2 regions of the Motilibacter rhizosphaerae genome follow, and region 2 is predicted to be linked to the other one. Evidence: riboswitches for the same ligand, from Rfam matches in the RefSeq annotation. Region 2 holds a riboswitch; the other holds the start of a gene.
What was found. Region 2 has a riboswitch for thiamine pyrophosphate ahead of thiM (hydroxyethylthiazole kinase). Riboswitches for the same ligand answer to the same signal wherever they lie in the genome.
Positions count from the first base shown of each region.

Region 1: it holds a riboswitch for thiamine pyrophosphate, as region 2 does, so the genes downstream of both, EV189_RS13115 (ECF transporter S component) here and thiM (hydroxyethylthiazole kinase) in region 2, are expected to answer to the same signal.

Region 1 covers NZ_SGXD01000003.1:491,117-501,272, reverse strand. The annotation lists gene EV189_RS13130 (GspE/PulE family protein) at 1-1,703, opposite strand, end outside; gene EV189_RS13125 (energy-coupling factor transporter transmembrane component T) at 1,753-2,469, opposite strand; gene EV189_RS13120 (ABC transporter ATP-binding protein) at 2,466-3,911, opposite strand; gene EV189_RS13115 (ECF transporter S component) at 3,917-4,705, opposite strand; TPP riboswitch at 4,752-4,860, opposite strand; gene EV189_RS13110 (putative bifunctional diguanylate cyclase/phosphodiesterase) at 4,952-7,102, shown strand; gene EV189_RS13105 (DUF1003 domain-containing protein) at 7,106-7,630, opposite strand; gene EV189_RS13100 (magnesium transporter MgtE N-terminal domain-containing protein) at 7,620-8,900, opposite strand; gene EV189_RS13095 (DUF885 domain-containing protein) at 8,897-10,156, opposite strand, start outside.
Region 2 covers NZ_SGXD01000003.1:279,266-289,421, reverse strand. The annotation lists gene EV189_RS12140 (PadR family transcriptional regulator) at 2-700, opposite strand; gene EV189_RS12135 (hypothetical protein) at 766-1,287, opposite strand; TPP riboswitch at 1,402-1,497, shown strand; gene thiM (hydroxyethylthiazole kinase) at 1,500-2,306, shown strand; gene thiE (thiamine phosphate synthase) at 2,303-2,941, shown strand; gene thiD (bifunctional hydroxymethylpyrimidine kinase/phosphomethylpyrimidine kinase) at 2,938-3,756, shown strand; gene serA (phosphoglycerate dehydrogenase) at 3,812-5,398, shown strand; gene EV189_RS12110 (lysophospholipid acyltransferase family protein) at 5,460-6,128, shown strand; gene EV189_RS12105 (3-isopropylmalate dehydrogenase) at 6,565-7,605, shown strand; gene EV189_RS12100 (hypothetical protein) at 7,656-8,213, shown strand; gene EV189_RS12095 (branched-chain amino acid aminotransferase) at 8,248-9,336, shown strand; gene EV189_RS12090 (SemiSWEET family sugar transporter) at 9,340-9,606, opposite strand; gene EV189_RS12085 (LacI family DNA-binding transcriptional regulator) at 9,603-10,156, opposite strand, start outside.

The DNA.
Region 1 (10,156 bases), 210 kb from region 2:
AGCGAGCGGAAGCCCTCGGCCTCGGCCGCCGCGGCGAGCGCGTGCTCGCTCGGGTCGCGCAGCAGCACCGAGCGCAGCGAGGGCGTCACCTCGATGACCTCGTAGATGCCGCTGCGGCCGCGGTAGCCCGTGCCGGCGCACACCGAGCAGCCCTCGCCCTTGCGCGGCGTCGCGCCGTCGAGCGACGAGGGGTCGAGCCCGAGGGCCGCCACCTGCTCGGCCGAGAGCTCGTCGGGGCGCGCGCAGCTCGCGCAGACGGTGCGGACGAGCCGCTGCGCGACGACGCACGACAGCGACGAGGCGACGAGGAACGGCTCGATCCCCATGTCGACGAGGCGGGTCAGCGCGGCGACGGCGGAGTTCGTGTGCAGCGTCGAGAGCACGAGGTGGCCGGTCATCGACGCGGTCAGGGCCAGCTCGGCGGTCTCGCCGTCGCGGATCTCGCCGACGAGGACGACGTCGGGGTCCTGGCGCAGGATCGCGCGCAGGCCCTTCGCGAACGTCATGCCGGCGCGCTCGTTCGTCTGCGTCTGCGTGATGCCGGGGATCTGGATCTCGACGGGGTCCTCGAGCGTGACGATGTTGCGCTCGGGGGTGACGATCTCGGACAGCGAGGCGTACAGCGTCGAGGTCTTGCCCGAGCCCGTCGGCCCGGTGATGAGCATGAGGCCCTGCGGCTCGCGCATCGAGGCGCGGATCTTCTCGAGGTGCTCGGCGTCCATGCCCATGGAGTCGAGGTGCTTGATCTGCTCGGCGCCCATGAGCAGGCGGATGACGACCTTCTCGCCGTGGATCGAGGGCATCGTCGAGATGCGGGTGTCGACCGAGCGGGAGTCGACGCTGATGCGCGCGCGGCCGTCCTGCGGGATGCGCCGCTCGGCGATGTCGAGGCCCGAGGTGATCTTGATGCGGCTGACGACGGCGGGCGCCGCGCGCCGCGGGACGGTCATGACGTCGCGCAGCATGCCGTCGATGCGGTAGCGGATGCGCAGCACGTCGCGCTGCGGCTCGATGTGGATGTCCGAGGCCCCGGCGCGTACGGCGTCAGAGAGCACCATGTTGACCAGGCGCACCGTCGGCGCGTCGTCGATGCTGCCGCTGATCTCCTGCGCGTCGTCCTGGTCGGGCGAGATGCCCTCCAGGACCGTGGCGACGTCGGCGTTGTCCTCGGACAGCGACCACGCGCGGTGCAGGTGCTCCTTGATCTGCGAGCTGGTCGCGACGAGGACCTCGAGGCGCGGCGCGTTGGTGTAGAGCCGCACGTCGTCGAGGGCGAGCACGTTGGTGGGGTCCGAGGTCGCGACGCGCAGACCGCCGTCGGAGAGCTTGTCGACGACGAACACGCCCGTACGCTCCGCGACCGCCCGCGGCAGGCTGCGGGCGACCTCGGGGCTGACGACGATGCCGCCGAGGTCGACGAGCTGGATCGCGAGGACGTCCGCGAGCGCCTGCGCGACCTGGCGCTCCGAGGCCAGGCCGAGCTCGCTGATGATCTCGCCGAGGCGGCGGCGCTCGCCGCTGGTGTCGCTGCGCTGCGCCTCGAGCGCGCGGTCGAGGTCGCCCTGGGTGAGGACGCCGGCCTCGATGAGCACGTCGCCGATCCGGCGGCGGGGGCCGGTCGCGTACGACGGGGTCGAGGGCGCGTAGCCGCCCTGGGCCGGGAGAGTCGCGCCCGTCCCCACCTGTCCGCCAGACGTCCTCATCACGCTGCTCCCATCGGCTGACCGGGGGGCCGACCTGAGCGTGCCGGGGTCAGCCGCCTAGCGGCCGATAGGTGCCGAGCGCGACGCTGACGGCGACGGCGGCCCCGACGAGCAGCATCGCGCCCCCCACCGCGGCGGCGTCGAGCGGCCCGAGCCGGGACCGGCGGGCCCGGCTGCGCGGGACGCCCGAGTCGAAGCCGCGCGCGTCCATGGCGAGCGCGAGCCGCGAGGCGTGGCGCACGGTGCCGACGAGCAGCGCGAAGGCCCGTCGCCCGAGCAGCTCGACCGCGCGGACCGGGCTGCGCCCGGCGTCGAGGCCGCGGGAGCGCTGGGCGAGGCCGAGCACCTGCCACTCCTCCTGCAGCAGCGGCAGCATGCGCAGCGCGGCCAGCACGGCGTACGCGGGGCGGGGCGGCACGCGCAGGTGCTGGACCAGCGCGTCGGCGAGCTCCGTCGGGTCGAGCGCGGTGAGCAGGAGCAGCCCGGGCAGGCCGACGGCGAGCACGCGCAGGGCGGTGGCGAGCCCTGCCAGCCCGTCGAGCCCGCCGCCCGGCGCGAGCAGCGCGTTGGAGAACCCGACGCCGACGGCGCCGAGGACCACGACGACCGCGCCCGGGACGAGAGGGCGCCACTCGCGGACGCGCACGAGGGCGAGCAGCAGCACCGCGCCGACGAGCACCGCGGGCGTGACCGGGTCGAGGGCCGCGAGCGCGCCGAGGCCGAGCACGAGGCAGGCTGACGCACCGGCGAGCGGGTTGAGCCTCACGGCAGCACCACCTCCCGCGCCCCGAGCGCCGCGACGAGGGCGCGGTCGTGGGTCACCGCGGCCACCGAGGTGCCCTCGCGCAGCAGCTCCTGGAGCAGGGCGACGAGCTCGGACCAGGTACGTGCGTCCTGCCCGAACGTCGGCTCGTCCAGCACGAGCACCGCGGGGTCGCGGGCGAGGACGGTGGCGACCGAGAGCCGGCGCTGCTCGCCGCCGGACAGCGTGTGCGGGTTGGCCCGCGCGAGGTGCGCGAGCCGCAGCCGCTCGAGCAGCTCGGCCACCCGCGCGGGGTCGGTCGTCGTCCCGCGTGGAGCCAGGGCGACCTCGTCCTCCACCGTGCCGGTGAGGAACTGCTGGGCGGGGCGCTGGAAGACGCTGCCGACGGTGCGAGCGAGCCGGGCGGCCCGCCAGCGGTGCAGCGGCTCCGGCTCCCCGGGGACGACCACGGGGCCGTACGCCGGGCGGAGCAGCCCGCCGAGCGCGCGCCCGAGCGTCGTCTTGCCGGCGCCGTTGCGGCCGGTCACGGCGACGGCCTCGCCCGCGCGCAGCTCGAGGTCGAGCGGGGCCGGGGTGTCGCGCTCGGCGCCGCGGTGCCGGTGGCCCACCCCGCGGGCCTCCAGCACGACGGCGCCCGGCGAGGGGACGAGCGGGGCGGGCACCGGCTCGTACCCCGGCACCCAGACGCCGTCCTCGGCCAGCGCGCGGCCGCGCTCGCCGGCGAGCACGGCGTCGGGCGGCCCGTCGGCCTCGACGCCGGTCGGCCCGAGCACGACCACCCGGTCGACGAGGTCGAGCCAGGGCCCGGGGCGGTGCTCGACGAGCAGGAGCGTGGCGCCGCTCTGCTCGAGCACGTCGCCGACGGCGCGGCGCACGTCGGCGACGCCCTCGGGGTCGAGGTTGGCGGTGGGCTCGTCGAGCAGGACCAGGCCCGGGCGCAGCGCGAGCAGCCCGGCGAGCCCGAGCCGCTGCGCCTCGCCGCCGGACAGCCCGGCGGTGGGGTGGTCGAGCGGGTGGCGGAAGCCGACGGCGTCGACGGCGGCGCGGACCCGCGGCCAGATCGCGTCGGGTGGCACGCCCCAGCTCTCCAGCCCGAAGGCGACGTCGTCGCCGGCCCGGGCGAGGACCAGCCCCGCCTGCGGGTCCTGCTGGAGCAGCCCGGCCCGGGCGCGGGCCGCGCGGGCCGACGTGCCGTCGAGCAGCAGCTCGCCCGCGCTCTCCTCCGCCGTGGCGGGGTCGAGCAGCCCGGCGACGCCCGCCAGCAGCGTGCTCTTGCCCGCACCGGAGCGCCCCACGACGAGGACGCGCTCACCGGCGCGGACGGCCAGGTCGACGTCGCGGACCGCCCACGCGCGGCGGCCGGCGTGCCGCCACCCCCACCCGCGGGCGCGGACCTCGACGGGCCGCAGCCCGGCGGCGGCGGGAGCGAGGCCGAGCTGCCCCACCGGCCTCAGACCAGCTCGCGCTCGCGCCCGGACGGGAACGCCGCGAGCGCGCCCGTCGGCGCCAGCGCGCGGACGAGCAGCCACGACACCCAGCCGGAGAGCACGGCGCCGGAGACCGCGACGATCGGGACGTAGGCCAGCTTCCATCCCGCGGACCAGTCGGCGTAGTAGCCGGCGATGTCGAGGACGGCCGCGGCGACACCGCCGAGGGCGCCGCTGAGCAGCGCGGTCGGGAGGTTCCAGCGGCGGTAGCCGAACGCGGCGAACGCGGCCTCGGCGGCGAGCCCCTGCAGGACGCCGTAGACGAGGACGAGCGCGCCGAACTGGTCGAGCAGGAGGTACTCCACGAGCGAGGCGACGAACTCCGCCAGCAGCGCCGCGCCCGGGCGCCGGACGACGAGCGGCACCAGGCTGCCCGCGAGGAACCACGCGCCGTAGAGCACCGCCTGCGCCGGCGGGAACCAGCCGAACGCCCCGCTCACCGCGTCCCACAGCGCGGACCAGCCGCGGAAGACGACGCCGCAGGCCACGGCGAGGGCCGCGGCGACGAGCATGTCGACCGTGCGCCAGCGCCCGACCGGGCGGGTGAGCACGCCGTGCACGGCGGCACCGACGAACGCCAGCGCCAGCACGGCGGTGACGAGCGCGGCCGTGCGGCTCGCGCCGTCGACCTCGTGGCGGGTCGCGACGTACGCGACGACGGCCAGCGCGACCGCGAGCAGACCGCCGAGGGCGAGCTCCGACGGGCTGGCCGAGCGCCGGGCGGCGCTGGTGGACGTACGGGTCGTGGCCATGGGCCGGGTCCCTCCTGCGTGGTGCGGACAGGAGGGGAGACGTGCACGGCGAAAGTGGACCGGCTCCCTGCGCCGGCATGACCCGGATCAGGTTGGAGGGTCTGTGGACCTGGTGCCCACACTCTCAGCGCTGCGGCGCTCCCCTGCGGTTGTGCACGCGAAGACTACCGGAGTGGTCATGTCGGTGCCCGCCCGGCCGATCCGGGGGACATGCGTGGGGGGAAGCGCACACCAGGTGCGCTGGACATGCGGCGCCTGACGGCCCGGAGCTTCGGTGGCTCCGCGCTCGTCGGGTGCGTCTCCATGCTGCTCTCCCTGCCCGACGTCGAGGGCGGCCAGGGGCTCGCGACCGCCTGCATCTCGGTGGTGGCCCTCCTCACCGGGATCGCGTTCTTCGTGCTGCCCTTCTCGCGGTGGCCCCGGGCCGCGGTGACGCCCGCGCTGCCGCTGTTCGCCGGGCTCGTCGCCTGGGCGAACGCCATCGCGCCCAACCCCTTCGACTCCGGCTTCTTCCTCGTCGCCCTCGCCGTCCTCGTCGGGATGGCGCTGCCCAGCGGGGGCTCGCTGCTCGTCGCCCCGCTGCTGTGCGTGGCGTTCTACCTCCCGGTCGCGCAGTGGGCGGACGCCGCCCAGACCACGGAGCTCCGGCGCGCGGTGCCCGACGTGCTCGTCGTGTGCGTCCTCGTCGGCGAGCTCGTCGCGTACCTCGTCACCAAGCTGACCCGCGCCGCAGCCGAGCTGCACGAGCACGACGAGCGCCGCTTCGCCGCCCTGGTCGAGAACTCCCCGGACATCACCATCATCGTCGGGCGGGACCGCCGGGTGCAGTACGCGAGCCGCGCCCTCGAGGAACTGCTCGGCGTCCCCGCCGACACGCTGCCGGGCGTGCTCTTCGACGAGCTGCTCGACTCCCGGCTCCACCCCGCCGACCGCGCCATCCCCGTCGGCTACCTCGGCCCCGGCGAGCACGACATCCGGGTGCGCGAGGCCGGCGGCGGCTGGCGCACGATCGAGTACGTCATCTCGCCCGGCCAGGACGGCTCGATCGTCGTCAGCGCCCGTGACGTCACCGAGCGCCGCCGGCTCGAGTCCGAGGTGCGCGAGCGCGCCCTGCACGACGGGCTGACCGGCCTGCCGAACCGCGCCCTGCTCGAGGAGCGGCTCGCCGGGCTCGACGCGGAGGGGGCGGCGTACGCGCTGGTCTACTGCGGCATCGACGGCTTCCGCACGATCAACGACCGGCTCGGCCGCGCCGGCGGCGACCTCGTGCTGCGCACCGTGGCCGGACGGCTCGCCGCCGTCGCCCCGGGGACGGGTTCCCCGGCCCACCTCGAGGGCGACGAGTTCGCCCTGCTGCTGCCCGGCGTCGCGCTGGAGGGCGCGGAGCAGGCGGCCTCCGACCTGCTGGCGGCGGTCGCCCGGCCGATCGAGCTGCCCGGCATCGGGCGCACGACGCTGACGGCCAGCCTCGGCATCGCGGGGACCTGGTCGGGCGGCCCGGACGCGGAGCGCGACGTCCTCGGCGACGCCGACATCGCGATGTACGACGCCAAGTCCGCCGGCGGAGGGGTGGCCCGGGTCTACGGCCCGTCGCTGCGCCAGGAGCTCATGGCGGACCTCGCGCTGCGCGAGGGGGTCGCGCTCGCCCTGCAGGAGGAGCAGCTGCGGCTGCACTTCCAGCCCATCGTCGACGTCGCGACCGGCGTGCCGCACGGCATGGAAGCGCTCATCCGCTGGCAGCACCCGGAGCGCGGGCTCGTCGGGCCGTTCGCCTTCCTCGAGACCGCCGAGGCGATGGGGCTCATGGGCGCGATCGACCGGTGGGTGCTGCGGACCGCCTGCTGCACGATGGCGCGGCTCTCCCGCACGGTCCCGGAGCTCGCCACCGCGTACGTCAGTGCCAACGTCTCACCCGCCCGGCTCGAGGAGGACGGCTTCGCCGGCGAGGTGCTGGCGGTCCTCGCCGAGAGCGGGCTGCCGCCCGAGCAGCTCGTGCTCGAGATCACCGAGAGCGCGGCGCTCGGCGTCGAGCGCGTGGTCGAGGCCGTCCGCCAGCTGCGCGCGATGGGGATCCGCTTCGCCGTCGACGACTTCGGGACGGGCTACTCGTCGCTGAGCTACCTGCAGCGCCTGGACTTCGACATCCTCAAGGTGGACAAGAGCTTCACCGACGAGGTCACCGAGCAGCAGGAGAGCGCGCACCTCGTCGAGGTCATCGCCCGACTGGCCGACTCCCTCGGGCTGCACACCGTCGTCGAGGGCGTCGAGACCGAGGTGCAGGCCGCCGCGCTGCGCCGCCTCGGCGTCGCCTCGGCGCAGGGCTACCTCTACGCCCGTCCGGTCGCCCCCGAGGAGCTGGCCCGCGTCCTGCCGGCCATCGCGGCCGCGCGCGTCTGAGCCCTACCGGTCGTCCGACGGGTCCTCGCCGTCGGCGGCCGGCAGGCGGTCGTCGAGCTCCTCGAGGATCGCGCGCAGCTCGCTGCGCAGGAAGTCGCGGGTCGCGACCTCGCCGAGCGAGATGCGGATCGCGGCGACCTCGCGGGTGAGGTACTCGGTGTCGGCGATGCCGCGCTCGCTGCGCGAGCGGTCCTGCTCGTAGGTCACCCGGTCGCGGTCGGCTTGCCGGTTCTGCGCGAGCAGGATCAGCGGCGCGGCGTACGACGCCTGCAGGGACAGGATGAGCGTGAGGAACTGGAGCGGGTACGCGTCGAAGCGCAGCCGGTCCGGCGCGAGGACGTTCCAGCCGATCCACACGCCGATGAACAGCGACATGTAGCCGATGAAGGTCCAGGTGCCGAGGAAGCGCGCGATCCGCTCCGACACCGCGCCGAACCGCTCGGGGTCGACGTTGGGGCGGCGTACGCGACCGGTCCGCTCCCGGGGGACGTCGAGCGCCGCGGCGGTGCGCCGCGGCTCACGCGCCACCGCTGACCTCGACCTCCGCTGCGGACTCGCGCCAGTCGTCGGGCAGGAGGTGGTCGAGGACGTCGTCGACGGTCACGGCGCCGAGCAGGTGGTCGCGCTCGTCGACCACGGCGATCGCGACGAGGTTGTAGGTCGCGAGGTGCTGGGTGACCGCCTTGAGGCTGGTCTGCGGCAGCAGTGGGGCGATGTCCTTGTCGACCACGCCGGACACCAGGCTCGAGGGGGGTTCGCGCAGCAGCCGCTGGATGTGGGCGGTGCCGAGGTACTTGCCCGTCGGCGTCTCGAGCGGCGCGCGGCAGACGTAGACCGCGGAGGCGAGGGCGGGGGAGAGCTCGGGGTTGCGGACCCGGGCGAGCGCCTCGGCGACGGTGGCGTCGGGCGGGAGGATGACCGGCTCGGTCGTCATCATGCCGCCGGCGGTGAGCTCGTCGTAGCTCAGCAGGCGGCGCACGTCGGCGGCCTCGTCGGGCTCCATCAGCGCGAGCAGCCGCTCCTGCTCGGCCTCGGGCAGCTCGCCGAGCAGGTCGGCGGCGTCGTCGGGGCCCATGGCCTCGAGCACGTCGGCGGCGCGGCGCTCCTCGAGCTGGCCGAGGATCTCGACCTGGTCGTCCTCGGGCAGCTCCTCGAGGACGTCGGCGAGCCGCTCGTCGTCGAGGGCGGCCGCGACCTCCGCGCGCCGCTTGGGGGAGAGGTCGTGCAGCACGCTGGCGAGGTCGGGCGCGCGCATCTCCTCGAACGTCGCGAGCAGGCTGGCCGCGCCCTGGTCCTGCTCGACCAGGGTGAAGCCCGTGACCGCGTCCCAGTCGACGGTCGCGGTCTCGCCCTTGCGGCGCAGCCCCTGGCGCAGGTCGCGCGAGAGCCCCTTCGCCGGGCGGCGCACGTGGACCTTCTGCACGACCCAGTCCTGGGTGCGCTTGGTCTGCTCGAGCGCGACGTCCTCGACGGTGACGGTGGCGCCGTCCTCGAGCAGCGTCACCTTCCGGTCGAGCATCTCGCCGAGCACCAGCGTCTCGGTGGGGCGCTGGCTGAACTTGCGCATGTTGAGCGTGCCGGTCGTGATGACCTGGCCCGGGTCGACCGCGGTGACGCGCGTCATCGGGAGGAACACCGGGCGGCGGCCGAGGACCTCGACGACGAGGCCGAGCACGCGCGGCCGCTTGCCCGCGCGCAGGGCGGCGACGACGTCGCGCACCTTGCCGACCTGGTCACCGGTCGGGTCGAAGACCCCTGTCCCCGCCAGGCGGGAGGCGAAGACCCGGGTGCTCGTCACGCTCGCAGGGTAGTCGACCCGACCCACGTCCCCACGGCGGTCGCGAGTGCCGGGAGCGGCACCGCGCCGGTGCCCAGCACCGCCCCGTGGAAGCCGCGGACGTCGTACGCCGCACCCAGCTCCTGCTCCGCGGCCGCACGCAGCCGGAGGATCTCGCGGTAGCCCGTGTAGTACGACAGGGCCTGCCCCGGCATGCCGAGGTAGCGGTTGATCTCGGACTCGAGGAACTGCTCGGGCAGCGGCACGTGCTCGACGAAGAAGGCCAGCGCCCGCCCGCGCGACCAGCCGAGCGCGTGCATGCCGGTGTCGACGACGAGGCGCGCCGCGCGGGTCATCCGCATCGCGAGCGCGCCCAGCCGGTCGAGGTCGCTGGTGTAGAGCCCCATGTCCTCGGCGAGGTGCTCGGCGTACAGCCCCCAGCCCTCGGTGTACGCCGTCACGTTGCTCTCCCGCTGCAGCGCGGGCAGGTCGAGCTGCAGCTGCGCGCGCGAGAGCTGGAGGTGGTGACCCGGCACCGCCTCGTGGTACGCGGTGGCCTCCAGGTCCCAGCCCGCCCCGGCGCCCGGCTTGAGCGCGTTGAAGAGGTACGCGCCCGGCCGCGAGCCGTCGGGGGACGGCGGGAAGTACATCGGGGGGAGCCCCGCGGCCGCGAGGTGCTCGGTCATCGGCTCGATCGTGCACGGGCCGGGAAGCGGCTCCGGGAACCACGCGGGCGCCGCGGCCTCGGCGCGACGCACGGCGGCGCTGGCCGCCGCCATGGCCTCTCCCGCGTCGCGCTGGGCGGACGCGCTGCGGGCGCCCGCGAGGACCTCGGGGAGCCCGACGGTGCCGAGCCGCGCGCCCAGCTCGACCATCCGGGCCGCCAGCTCCTCGACGGCGTCCTGCCCGGTGGCGTGGATCTCCGCGGCGTCGAGCGGCAGCGTCGTGTGGACGCGGACCAGCCGGGCGTAGTCCTCCTCGCCGCCCGGCAGGTGCACCAGGCCGCAGGCCTCATCGGCGCGCGAGAGCGGGCGCAGCTCGTCCGCGACGACGTCGCGGTAGCGCCCGAAGGCCGGCCGCACGACCGTGCGGGCCAGCTCGTGCACCTCGTCGCGCCAGGCGCTCGCGCCGTCCCACCCCTCGGGTGGAGCGACGGACGTGACCGGGTCGCCACCGGAGGACGGGTCGGAGGCGAGGTAGCCCCCGAGCTGGGCGAGCACGACATCGACCAGCGCGGCGACCGGGGTGCGTCCCTGGGCGGCGCCCTCGCGCAGCCG
Region 2 (10,156 bases):
GCTACAGCGGCTTCTGCCGCGGCACGCCGGTCTGCAGGGCTCGGGCCTCCTCCCCGAGGGTGGCGACGGGGTCGCCGAGGATGTCGGCGAAGCTCATGCCGCTCGCGCGCAGCTCGTGCATCCGCCGCCAGCCCGCGGACCCGCCGAGCTCGTCGCTGCGGATCCGCCGGGCGAGGTCGGTGACGAAGGCGAGCTCGGCCTGCAGCATCGCGAGCCGGTAGAGGCTCTCGATGACGAAGAGCTCCGGCAGCCGCATCTCCTGGGTCTCCGCGTGCGCCGCGTCGAGCGCGCGGATCTCGATGCGCAGCCGCTCGCAGCGGCCGTCGAGCAGGCGGGCGACCTCGTCGGGCTCGAGCAGCGGCAGCAGCGAGAGCCCGGCCTCCAGTGAGGTGTAGTCCCGCTGCGGGGTCGAGAGCAGCTCGGCCAGCCAGTCCTCGCACTCGGCCGTGCCGGCGGGGGTGATCTCGTAGACGGTGCGCTCGGGACGCCGGCCGTCGCGCGCGGTCTCCAGCGGGCGGACGAGCCCGTGCTTCGTCAGCGACTCGACGACGGAGTAGAGCGAGCCGTAGTTGAGCTTGATGCTCTGCTCCTTGCCGCGGCTGCGCAGCGTGGTCGAGATCTCGTACGGGTGCATGGGCCGCTCGGTCAGGCAGCTCAGCACGGCGAGCGCGAGGGGGTTCGACACCCGACGACGGGCCACGGCTCCTCCTCCGGCTCGACTACTCGGGATCGAGTATTCGGCGGGGAGGGAGCTTCGTCAAGGTGCTAGTAGCCCAGCCGCTGCGCGATCGGCACGCCCTTGCGGGTACGCGCGTACTCGTAGCCCGCTCCGAGGCAGAACGTCGCCTCGCGCAGCGTGCGCGCGCAGCAGGTGGGGTCGCCGAGCCCGTCGCACCGGCGGCCCGCGGCCTCGTGCACCTCCTCGCTGATCCGGCGCAGCACCCAGAAGGCCCCGACCCTCAGCACCATCGCGGCCGCCTCCGTGGACTCCTCCGGGCCCGGGCTGCTCCTCCCGGCCTCCAGCGAGGCGACCGCCCGGCCGGCGCCGAGGCAGTCGATGACCCAGCGCGCGGGGACGGAGGACCCGCTCGAGCGGAACGACCGGAAGAGCAGGGGCGCGAGCAGGCAGTGGTCGTCGAGGGCGTCCTCGCGCAGCTCGGGGTCGCGCGCGTCGGCCCACGCGCGTTCCCAGAGCGCCTGGTGCTCCGCGGTGTAGCCCACGGGCAGGGAGGCGGCCAGCGCGGCGCGGACGAGCGGGACGCAGCCCGGAGCGGGCTTGCCGAACATCAGGGAGCCCTCACCGCAGGTGACGCTCCTCCCGTCGGTGCACGTGCTGTCGTTGCCTCGGCCAACCGCAGGGGTGGGATCGAGGCCCGGACGGGTGACGGCTAGGCTTCCGGCGTACGTCGGCCGGGGTGCCCCGCGAGGGGCTGAGAGCCATACCCGCCGCACCTGATCCGGATCATGCCGGCGCAGGGAGACCGACGGAGGGGAGATCCATGGCTGCCGTTCCCGACCTGTTGACCGCTGTCCGCGAGCAGGGTCCGCTCGTCCAGTGCATCACCAACTACGTCGCGATGGACCTGGCCGCGAACGCGCTGCTCGCGGTCGGAGCCTCGCCCGCGATGGTGTCCGACCCGGCGGAGTCGGCCGAGTTCGCGGGCATCGCCGCGGCGCTCACGGTCAACACCGGGACCCCCTCGCCCCGCTGGGTCGAGGGCATGCAGGTCGCGGCCGACGCCGCGGTCGCCGCCGGGCGTCCGTGGGTCCTCGACCCGGTGGCGGTCGGCGCGACCGCGCTGCGCAACGAGATCTGCACCGACCTGCTGGCCCGTCGGCCCTCCGTCGTCCGCGGCAACGCGAGCGAGGTGCTCGCGCTCGCGGGCCTCGCCGGCGTCGCGAGCAGCGGCGGGCAGGGCAGGGGAGTGGACGCCGGGGACAGCGTCGACGCCGCGCTCGAGGCGGCCCGCGGCCTCGCCGTACGCAGCGGCGCGGTCGTCGTCGTGACCGGCCCCACCGACCTCGTGACCGACGGGGAGCGGCTGGTCCGCATCACCGGCGGCTCGCCGCTGATGGCGCGGATCACCGCCACCGGGTGCGCGCTCACGGCCGTCACCGGCGCGTACGCCGCGGTGGGCGGTGCGTTCGACGGCGCCGTCGCCGCCTGCGCGGTCTTCGCCGCAGCGGGAGGCAGGGCGGCCCAGGGCGTCCGCGGGCCGGGCTCGCTGCGCGTGGCCCTGCTCGACGAGCTCCACCTGCTGGACCAGGACTCCTTCACCGGCGTCGAGATCGAGGAGGTCGCATGAGCGACGCGTACCGGCTCTACCTCGTCACCGACCCCCGGCTCGGGGGCGACCGGCCGCTCGAGCAGATCGTCGAGGCCGCGGTCGCGGGCGGCGTCACCCTCGTGCAGCTGCGCGACAAGGACGCCGAGCCCGCGGCGGTCGAGCGGAGGGCCCGCTCCCTGCTCCGCCTGCTCGACGGGACAGGGGTCCCGCTGCTCGTCAACGACCACCTCTCCGTCGCGCAGACCCTGGGGATCGGCCTGCACGTCGGCAGTTCCGACTCCCCGCCGGACCTCGCGCGCACGCTGCTCGGCCCCGACGTGCTCATCGGTGCGAGCCTCGGCGGCGGTCGGGCGATGCCCGAGGCGCACTGGGAGGCCCTGAGCTACGCGGCGGTCGGCCCGGTGTGGGCCACGCAGACCAAGCGGGACACCGGTCCGGCTGTCGGCACCGAGGCGGTCGAGCGCGTGACCGGCAGCCTCGCCCTGCCCGTCGTCGCCATCGGCGGGATCACGCCGGCGCGGGCCAGGAGTGCCGTGCTGGCAGGCGCCGCCGGAGTAGCGGTGGTGTCGGACATCGTCGCCGCGGCCGACCCCGCAGCAGCTGCTCGCGAGCTGCGCGAGGCGGTCGACGCCGCGCTCGCGGAGCGCGGGTGAGCGCGCCGGTCGCGCTCAGCGTCGCCGGCTCCGACCCCTCGGGCGGCGCCGGGATGCAGGCCGACCTCAAGGCGTTCTCGGCGATGGGCGCGTACGCCGCGGCCGTGGTCACCGCGCTGACCGCGCAGAACACCCTCGGAGTGCAGGGGATCTTCCCGGTCCCCGCGGAGTTCGTGCAGCAGCAGCTGGACTCCGTGCTCTCCGACCTCGACGTCGCCGTGCTCAAGACCGGGATGCTCGGCAGCCCCGAAGTCGTCGAGGTCGTGGCGGAGGCGGTCGCGCGCCACGACGTGCCCGTGCTGGTGGTCGACCCGGTGATGGTCGCGACGAGCGGGGACCGGCTGGTGAGCGAGGAGACGGTCGACGCCGTGCGCGAGCTGCTCCTCCCGCACGCGACGCTGGTCACGCCGAACCTCCCCGAGGCCGCGACGCTGCTCGGCTGGACGGAGGTGACCGAGGCGCGGATGCCCGAGGCCGCCGAGGCCCTGCGCCGCAGCGGAGCCGGAGCCGTGCTGGTCAAGGGCGGGCACCTCGTCGGGGACACGAGCACGGACGTGCTGGTGGACGACGACGGCGCGCTGGCCGTGGCGGCCCAGCGGGTCGACACGGCGAACACGCACGGCACCGGGTGCACCCTCGCCTCGGCGGTCGCGGCGCTCCTCGCGCAGGGGGTGCCGCTGCGCGACGCGGTCCAGGAGGCGAAGGCGTACCTCACGCGGGCGATCGCGGCCGCCGACGGGCTCGGCGTGGGGCACGGTCACGGGCCGGTCCACCACTTCGTCGACTGGTGGGAGCCCTCCCGCGGCCGTCGCTAGAGTGGCCGCCGACCGTCCAGCGAGGCACCGTCCCCCTCACCCGAGGAGCTCACCCTTGAGCAAGCCCGTCGTCCTCATCGCCGAAGAGCTGTCGCCCGCCACCCTCGAGGCCCTCGGGCCGGACTTCGAGACCCGCTCCTGCAACGGCGCCGACCGCGGCGAGCTGCTCGAGGCCATCAAGGACGTCGACGCGATCCTCGTCCGTAGCGCCACCAAGGTCGACGCCGAGGCCATCGCCGCCGCCAAGAACCTCAAGGTGATCGCCCGCGCGGGCGTCGGCCTCGACAACGTCGACGTGCCCGCCGCGACGCAGGCCGGCGTGATGGTCGTCAACGCGCCGACCTCCAACATCGTCAGCGCCGCCGAGCTCGCGATCGCCCTGCTCCTCTCGGTCGCGCGCAAGATCCCCGCCGCGCACGGGAGCCTCAAGGCCGGGGAGTGGAAGCGCTCGAAGTTCACGGGCGCCGAGCTGTTCGAGAAGACCGTGGGCGTCGTCGGTCTCGGCCGCATCGGCGTGCTCGTCGCGCAGCGGCTGAGCGGCTTCGGGATGAAGGTCCTGGCCTACGACCCGTACGTCCAGGCCGGCCGCGCCGCGCAGATCGGCGCCCGCCTCGTTCCCCTCGACGAGCTGCTGGCCGAGGCGGACTTCATCACGATCCACCTGCCCAAGACCCCCGAGACCGTCGGCCTCATCGGCGAGGAGGCGCTGCGCAAGGTCAAGCCGAGCGTGCGCATCGTCAACGCCGCGCGCGGCGGGATCATCGACGAGAAGGCGCTCTACGACGCCATCGTCGACGGCCGCGTCGCCGGTGCCGGCATCGACGTGTGGGCGAAGGAGCCCACGACCGACTCGCCGCTCATGACCCTCGAGCAGGTCGTCGGCGTCCCGCACCTCGGTGCCTCGACCGACGAGGCCCAGGAGCGCGCGGGCATCGCGGTCGCGAAGTCGGTGCGCCTGGCGCTCGCCGGCGAGCTCGTGCCCGACGCGGTCAACGTGCAGGGCGGGGTCATCGCGGAGGACGTGCGCCCCGGCATCCCGCTGACCGAGAAGCTCGGCCGGATCCTCTCCGGGCTCACGGGTGCGGTGCCGCAGTCGCTCGACGTCGAGATCCGTGGTGAGATCGCCGAGCAGGACGTGCGCGTGCTCGAGCTCGCGGCGCTGCGCGGGCTGTTCGCCGACGTCGTGGAGGAGGCCGTGACGTACGTCAACGCTCCGGTCCTCGCGAAGGAGCGTGGCCTGGAGACGCGGCTCGTCACCGAGCGCACCAGCCCGGACTACCGCAACCTCGTGACGCTGCGGGCGACGGCGGCCGACGGGACGCAGACCAGCGTCTCCGGCACGCTGACCGGCCCGAAGCAGGTCGAGAAGATCGTGGCCGTCGACGGTCTCGACGTCGAGGTCGTGCCCACGGACCACATGCTGTTCCTCCGCTACGAGGACCGGCCCGGCATGGTCGGCGTCATCGGCAAGCACCTCGGCGAGGCCGGGGTCAACATCGCCGGCATGCAGGTGGCGCGCGCGGCGCAGGGCGGGGAGGCGCTCGTCGCCCTCACCGTCGACAGCGCGGTCCCGGCGAAGGTGCTCGAGGGCATCGTCAGCGAGATCGGCGCCACCTCGGGCCGCGTCGTCGACCTGGATTGAGGACGTCGCCCAGGGGCGGCGCGGCACGCCCGCGCCGCCCCTCGCCGCGGGGTGAGCGCTGATGCTCTACCCCCTCGTCCGCGCCGTGCTGACGCTCGCGCGGCTGGTCTACCGCCCGCGCGTCGAGGGCCGGGACAACGTGCCGCTGACGGGTCCGGTGATCCTCGCCAGCAACCACCTGTCGTTCCTCGACAGCATCGTCATCCCGCTGATGGCGCCGCGGGACGTCGCCTTCCTGGCGAAGGCGGAGTACTTCACCGGCCCCGGCAAGGGGGTGTGGTTCACCCGCGCGTTCTTCTCGGCGCTGCAGGCGATCCCCGTGCAGCGGCACGACACGGCGGCGGCCACCCGCTCGCTGCACTCGGCGCTCGAGGTGCTGCAGCAGGGCGGGGCGTTCGGCATCTACCCCGAGGGCACGCGCTCCCGGGACGGCCGGCTCTACAAGGGCCGCGCCGGCGTCGCGTGGCTGGCGCTCGAGTCGGGCGCGCCGGTCGTCCCCGTCGCGGTGCTGCGGACCGACCAGCTGCTGCCGGTGGGCGCGAAGGTCCCGCGGTTCGTCCGCATCACCGTGCGCTTCGGCACCTCGCTGTGCGCCGACGACCTTCCGCCCGGGCTGAGCCCGGCCGAGCTGCGCCGGGCGTTCACGGACCGGGTCATGGACGAGATCGCCGCGCTCTCGGGGCAGCAGCGCGCCGACGCGTACGCCGGTGGGAGCGACGCCGCCGTCTAGCCCCTTCCCCGTGATCATGCACATCCTGGGGCGCCCCTTCCCCGTGATCATGCAGATCCCGGGGGCGCGTCCACCCGTGATCATGCAGATCCCGGGGGCGCGTCACCCGTGATCATGCAGATCATGGAGTCCTTGCGTGAAGCGGCCGTTCCCGCTCCGTCGTGATCATGCAGATCCTAGGGCCCGGGACCTGCATGATCACGACGTACGCGGTGGTGGGCTGCGAGCCGAGCGCCCCCAGGATCTGCATGATCACGAGCCGGAGGAAGCGGAGGATCCCCTACGCCGCGCCCAGGATGTGCATGATCACGGGGAGCGCGGGCGGCGCGAGCGCCGATGCCGGACCCCAGGACGTGCATGATCACGGGAGTGATGGTGGGCCGGATGGCGAGACGGCTGTGCGCATGCTGGACAGCCCGAACTAGGCTGCCTCCCCGTGACGCAGACCTACCGCATCGCGACCATCCCCGGCGACGGCATCGGCCCCGAGGTGGTCGCGCAGGCCACGAAGGTGCTCGACGCGGTCCTCGCGTCGGAGGGGGCGAGCGCGGCATACACGGAGTACGACCTGGGCGCCCGCCGCTACCACGCGACCGGCGAGACGCTGCCGGACAAGGTGCTCGAGGAGCTGCGCGGCGTCGACGCGATCCTGCTCGGTGCGGTCGGCGACCCGAGCGTCCCGAGCGGCGTGCTCGAGCGCGGCCTGCTGCTGCGCCTGCGCTTCGAGCTCGACCACTACGTGAACCTGCGCCCCAGCAAGCTGTTCGAGGGCTCCACCACTCCGCTCGCCGGCAACCCGAGCATCGACTTCGTCGTCGTGCGCGAGGGCACCGAGGGGCCGTACGTCGGCAACGGCGGCGCGATCCGCGTCGGCACGCCGCACGAGGTGGCCAACGAGGTCAGCGTCAACACGGCGTACGGCGTGGAGCGCGTCGTCCGCGACGCCTTCCGCCGGGCCCAGGCCCGCGAGCGCAAGCACCTCACGCTGGTGCACAAGAACAACGTGCTCGTGCACGCCGGCCACCTGTGGTCGCGCACGGTCGCGGCGGTCGCGCCGGAGTTCCCCGACGTCACGACGGACTACCTGCACGTCGATGCCGCCACGATCTTCATGGTGACCAGGCCCGAGCGCTTCGACGTCATCGTCACCGACAACCTCTTCGGCGACATCCTCACCGACCTCGCCGCCGCGGTCACCGGTGGCATCGGCCTCGCGGCCAGCGGCAACGTCAACCCGGACCGTACGGCGCCCAGCATGTTCGAGCCGGTCCACGGCTCCGCGCCCGACATCGCGGGCAAGGGGATCGCCGACCCGACCGCCGCGATCCTGTCGGTCGCGCTGCTGCTCGAGCACCTGGGGCACGCCGACGCCGCCCGCCGGATCGAGGCCGCCGTCGCCGCCGACGTCGCCGAGCGGGGCAGCACCCAGCGCAGCACCGACGAGGTGGGCGCGGCGATCCTCGGCCGGCTGGCCTAGCTGGGCCTACGCGCTGGCGTACCCCACCCGGAGCAGGGCACGATGTCCTCGTGCGGCTGGTGCACTGGGGCCCCAAGCGCGCGCGAGGCACCACCCGGCCGCTGGACGACCATCGGGCCCGAGGGTTCCCCGCGCACCGCGCCCTGCTCGCGCGCACCCTCGTCGCGCCGCTCGCCCCGGGCCGCAAGCCCGACGTCATCTACGTCGCCCTCCACGCCGACGCGGTGACCGAGCGCGCGTGGACCGCCCGCGAGACCCGGGCGCAGGCCGAGCGGGCGGTGGCCGACCTGCTCGCCCACGTCGACGCCGTCACCGGGCTGCCGTGGGCGCTGGAGGCCGACCTGCTGGTGAGCGCCGCCGAGGAGATGGCCATCTACAGCCTGTTCGAGGGCGGGGTGTCGAGCCGGCAGGCGCAGCTCGCCTGGCGCCGGTGGAAGGACGAGCAGCCGTACGGGCCGGTGACCGGCCCGCGCGACGCGGTCACCGAGGCCAAGCGAGCCGCGGTCCGGGAGCGCGTGCTGCGGGCCGAGTGGGCGCAGGCGTGGGCGGTCTGGGCCGCCCGGGCGCGGGTGCGCGGCGACGACCCGCTCGAGCGGGCGCTCCGCTAGGACGCGCCGAGGTGCCGGCGGCTACCGTTGCCCCATGGCCCTCGTCCGCAAGCCCACCAGCAACCCGCTCGGCGCCGCCGAGCGCACCGCCCTGCTCGAGGACCCCGGTTTCGGCCGGGTGTTTACCGACCACATGGTGCACATCCGCTGGGACAGCGCGCAGGGCTGGCACGACGGCGAGCTGGTGCCCTACGGCCCGCTCGCGCTGGACCCGGCCACGGCGGTCTTCCACTACGCGCAGGAGATCTTCGAGGGGCTCAAGGCCTACCGGCAGCCCGACGGCAGCGTCGCGGTGTTCCGCCCGCAGGCCAACGCGGAGCGGCTGCGCCGCAGCGCCCGTCGCATGGCGATGGCCGAGCTGCCCGACGAGCTCTTCCTCGAGTCGGTCGAGGCGCTCGTCCAGCAGGACCTCGACTGGGTGCCGACGAAGGACGGTCAGGCGCTCTACCTCCGCCCGTTCGTCATCGCGACGGAGGTCGGACTCGGCGTGCGGCCGAGCGCGGCGTACTCCTACCTGCTCATCGCCTCGCCGGTCGGCGCGTACTTCCCCCGCGGCGTGCACCCCGTGACGGTCTGGCTGTCGACGGAGTTCACCCGGGCCGCACCCGGCGGCACCGGCGAGGCCAAGACCGGCGGCAACTACGCCGCGTCCCTCATCGCGCAGCAGCAGGCCGCGGCGCAGGGGTGCGACCAGGTCGTCTGGCTCGACGCGGCAGAGCACCGCTGGGTCGAGGAGATGGGCGGCATGAACCTCTGCTTCGTCTACGGCACGGGCTCGGACGCGCGCATCGTCACGCCCGAGCTGACCGGCACACTGCTCCCCGGCATCACCCGCGACAGCCTGCTGACGCTGGCGGGCGACCTCGGCTACGCGGTCGAGGAGCGGCGCATCTCCACCGAGGAGTGGCGCGAGGGCAACGCCTCGGGCGCGATCAGCGAGGTCTTCGCCTGCGGCACCGCGGCGGTCATCACGCCCGTCGGCCAGGTGAAGTCGGCGGCGGGGGAGTGGAGCGTCGGCGACGGCGGTTCCGGGCCGGTGGCCCTGCAGCTGCGCCAGGCGCTGCTCGACATCCAGCACGGCGCGGCGCCCGACCCGCACGGCTGGATGCACCGCATCGGCTGAGCGCTACGCGCGCACCCGCATGAGCACGCCCGCCTTCAGTGCCACGAGACCACTGAGGAGGGCGAGCGTGAGCCCGTTGGCGGCGCAGATCGCGACGTCGCGCTGCAGCACGCCGTAGACCAGCCAGCCGACGACGCCGCTGCCGAACACCAGCAGGTACGGCCAGGAGATGTCCTCCGCGCTGCCCCGCCGCCACGTGCGCAGCAGCTGGGGCAGCCAGGCGCCCGTGGTGAGGGCGCCGGCGAGCAGGCCGAGGGTGGCGAGGGTCATGACGTGCTCTCCCTGGCGACGAGGTGGTGCGGGGCGGGTGCGGTGGGGGTGGCGAGCAGGCCGGCGAGGCGCAGCACGCACTCCCGGCCCTGCTCGGCGAGGTCCTGGTGGACGGTGGTGAGGCTGGGGCCGCTCGTCGCGGCCTCCTCGACGTCGTCGAAGCCGACGACGCCGAGCCGGTCGGGGACGCTGACCCCGCGGTCGCGGGCGGCGGCGAGGACGCCGAGGGCGAGGACGTCGGTCGCCGCCAGCACGGCCGTACGTCGGTCGCCCATCGTGTCGAGCAGCCGCGCAGCGGTCGCGCGGCCCTCGGCGCGGGTGTTGCCGCGGCAGCGGAGGACCTCGGGCTCCACGGGCAGCGCCGCGCGGTAGCCCTGGAGGCGCTCGCGGGCCACGCCCGCGCCCAGCTCCCAGACGAGGACCACGAACCGCTCGTAGCCGAGGCCCACGGCGTGCTCGGCGGCCGCGCGCGCCCCCGCGAGGTTGTCCACGCCGAGGTGCGGGACGCCGGGCAGTGCCGGGCTGCCGAGCGTGACCAGCGGGATGCGCC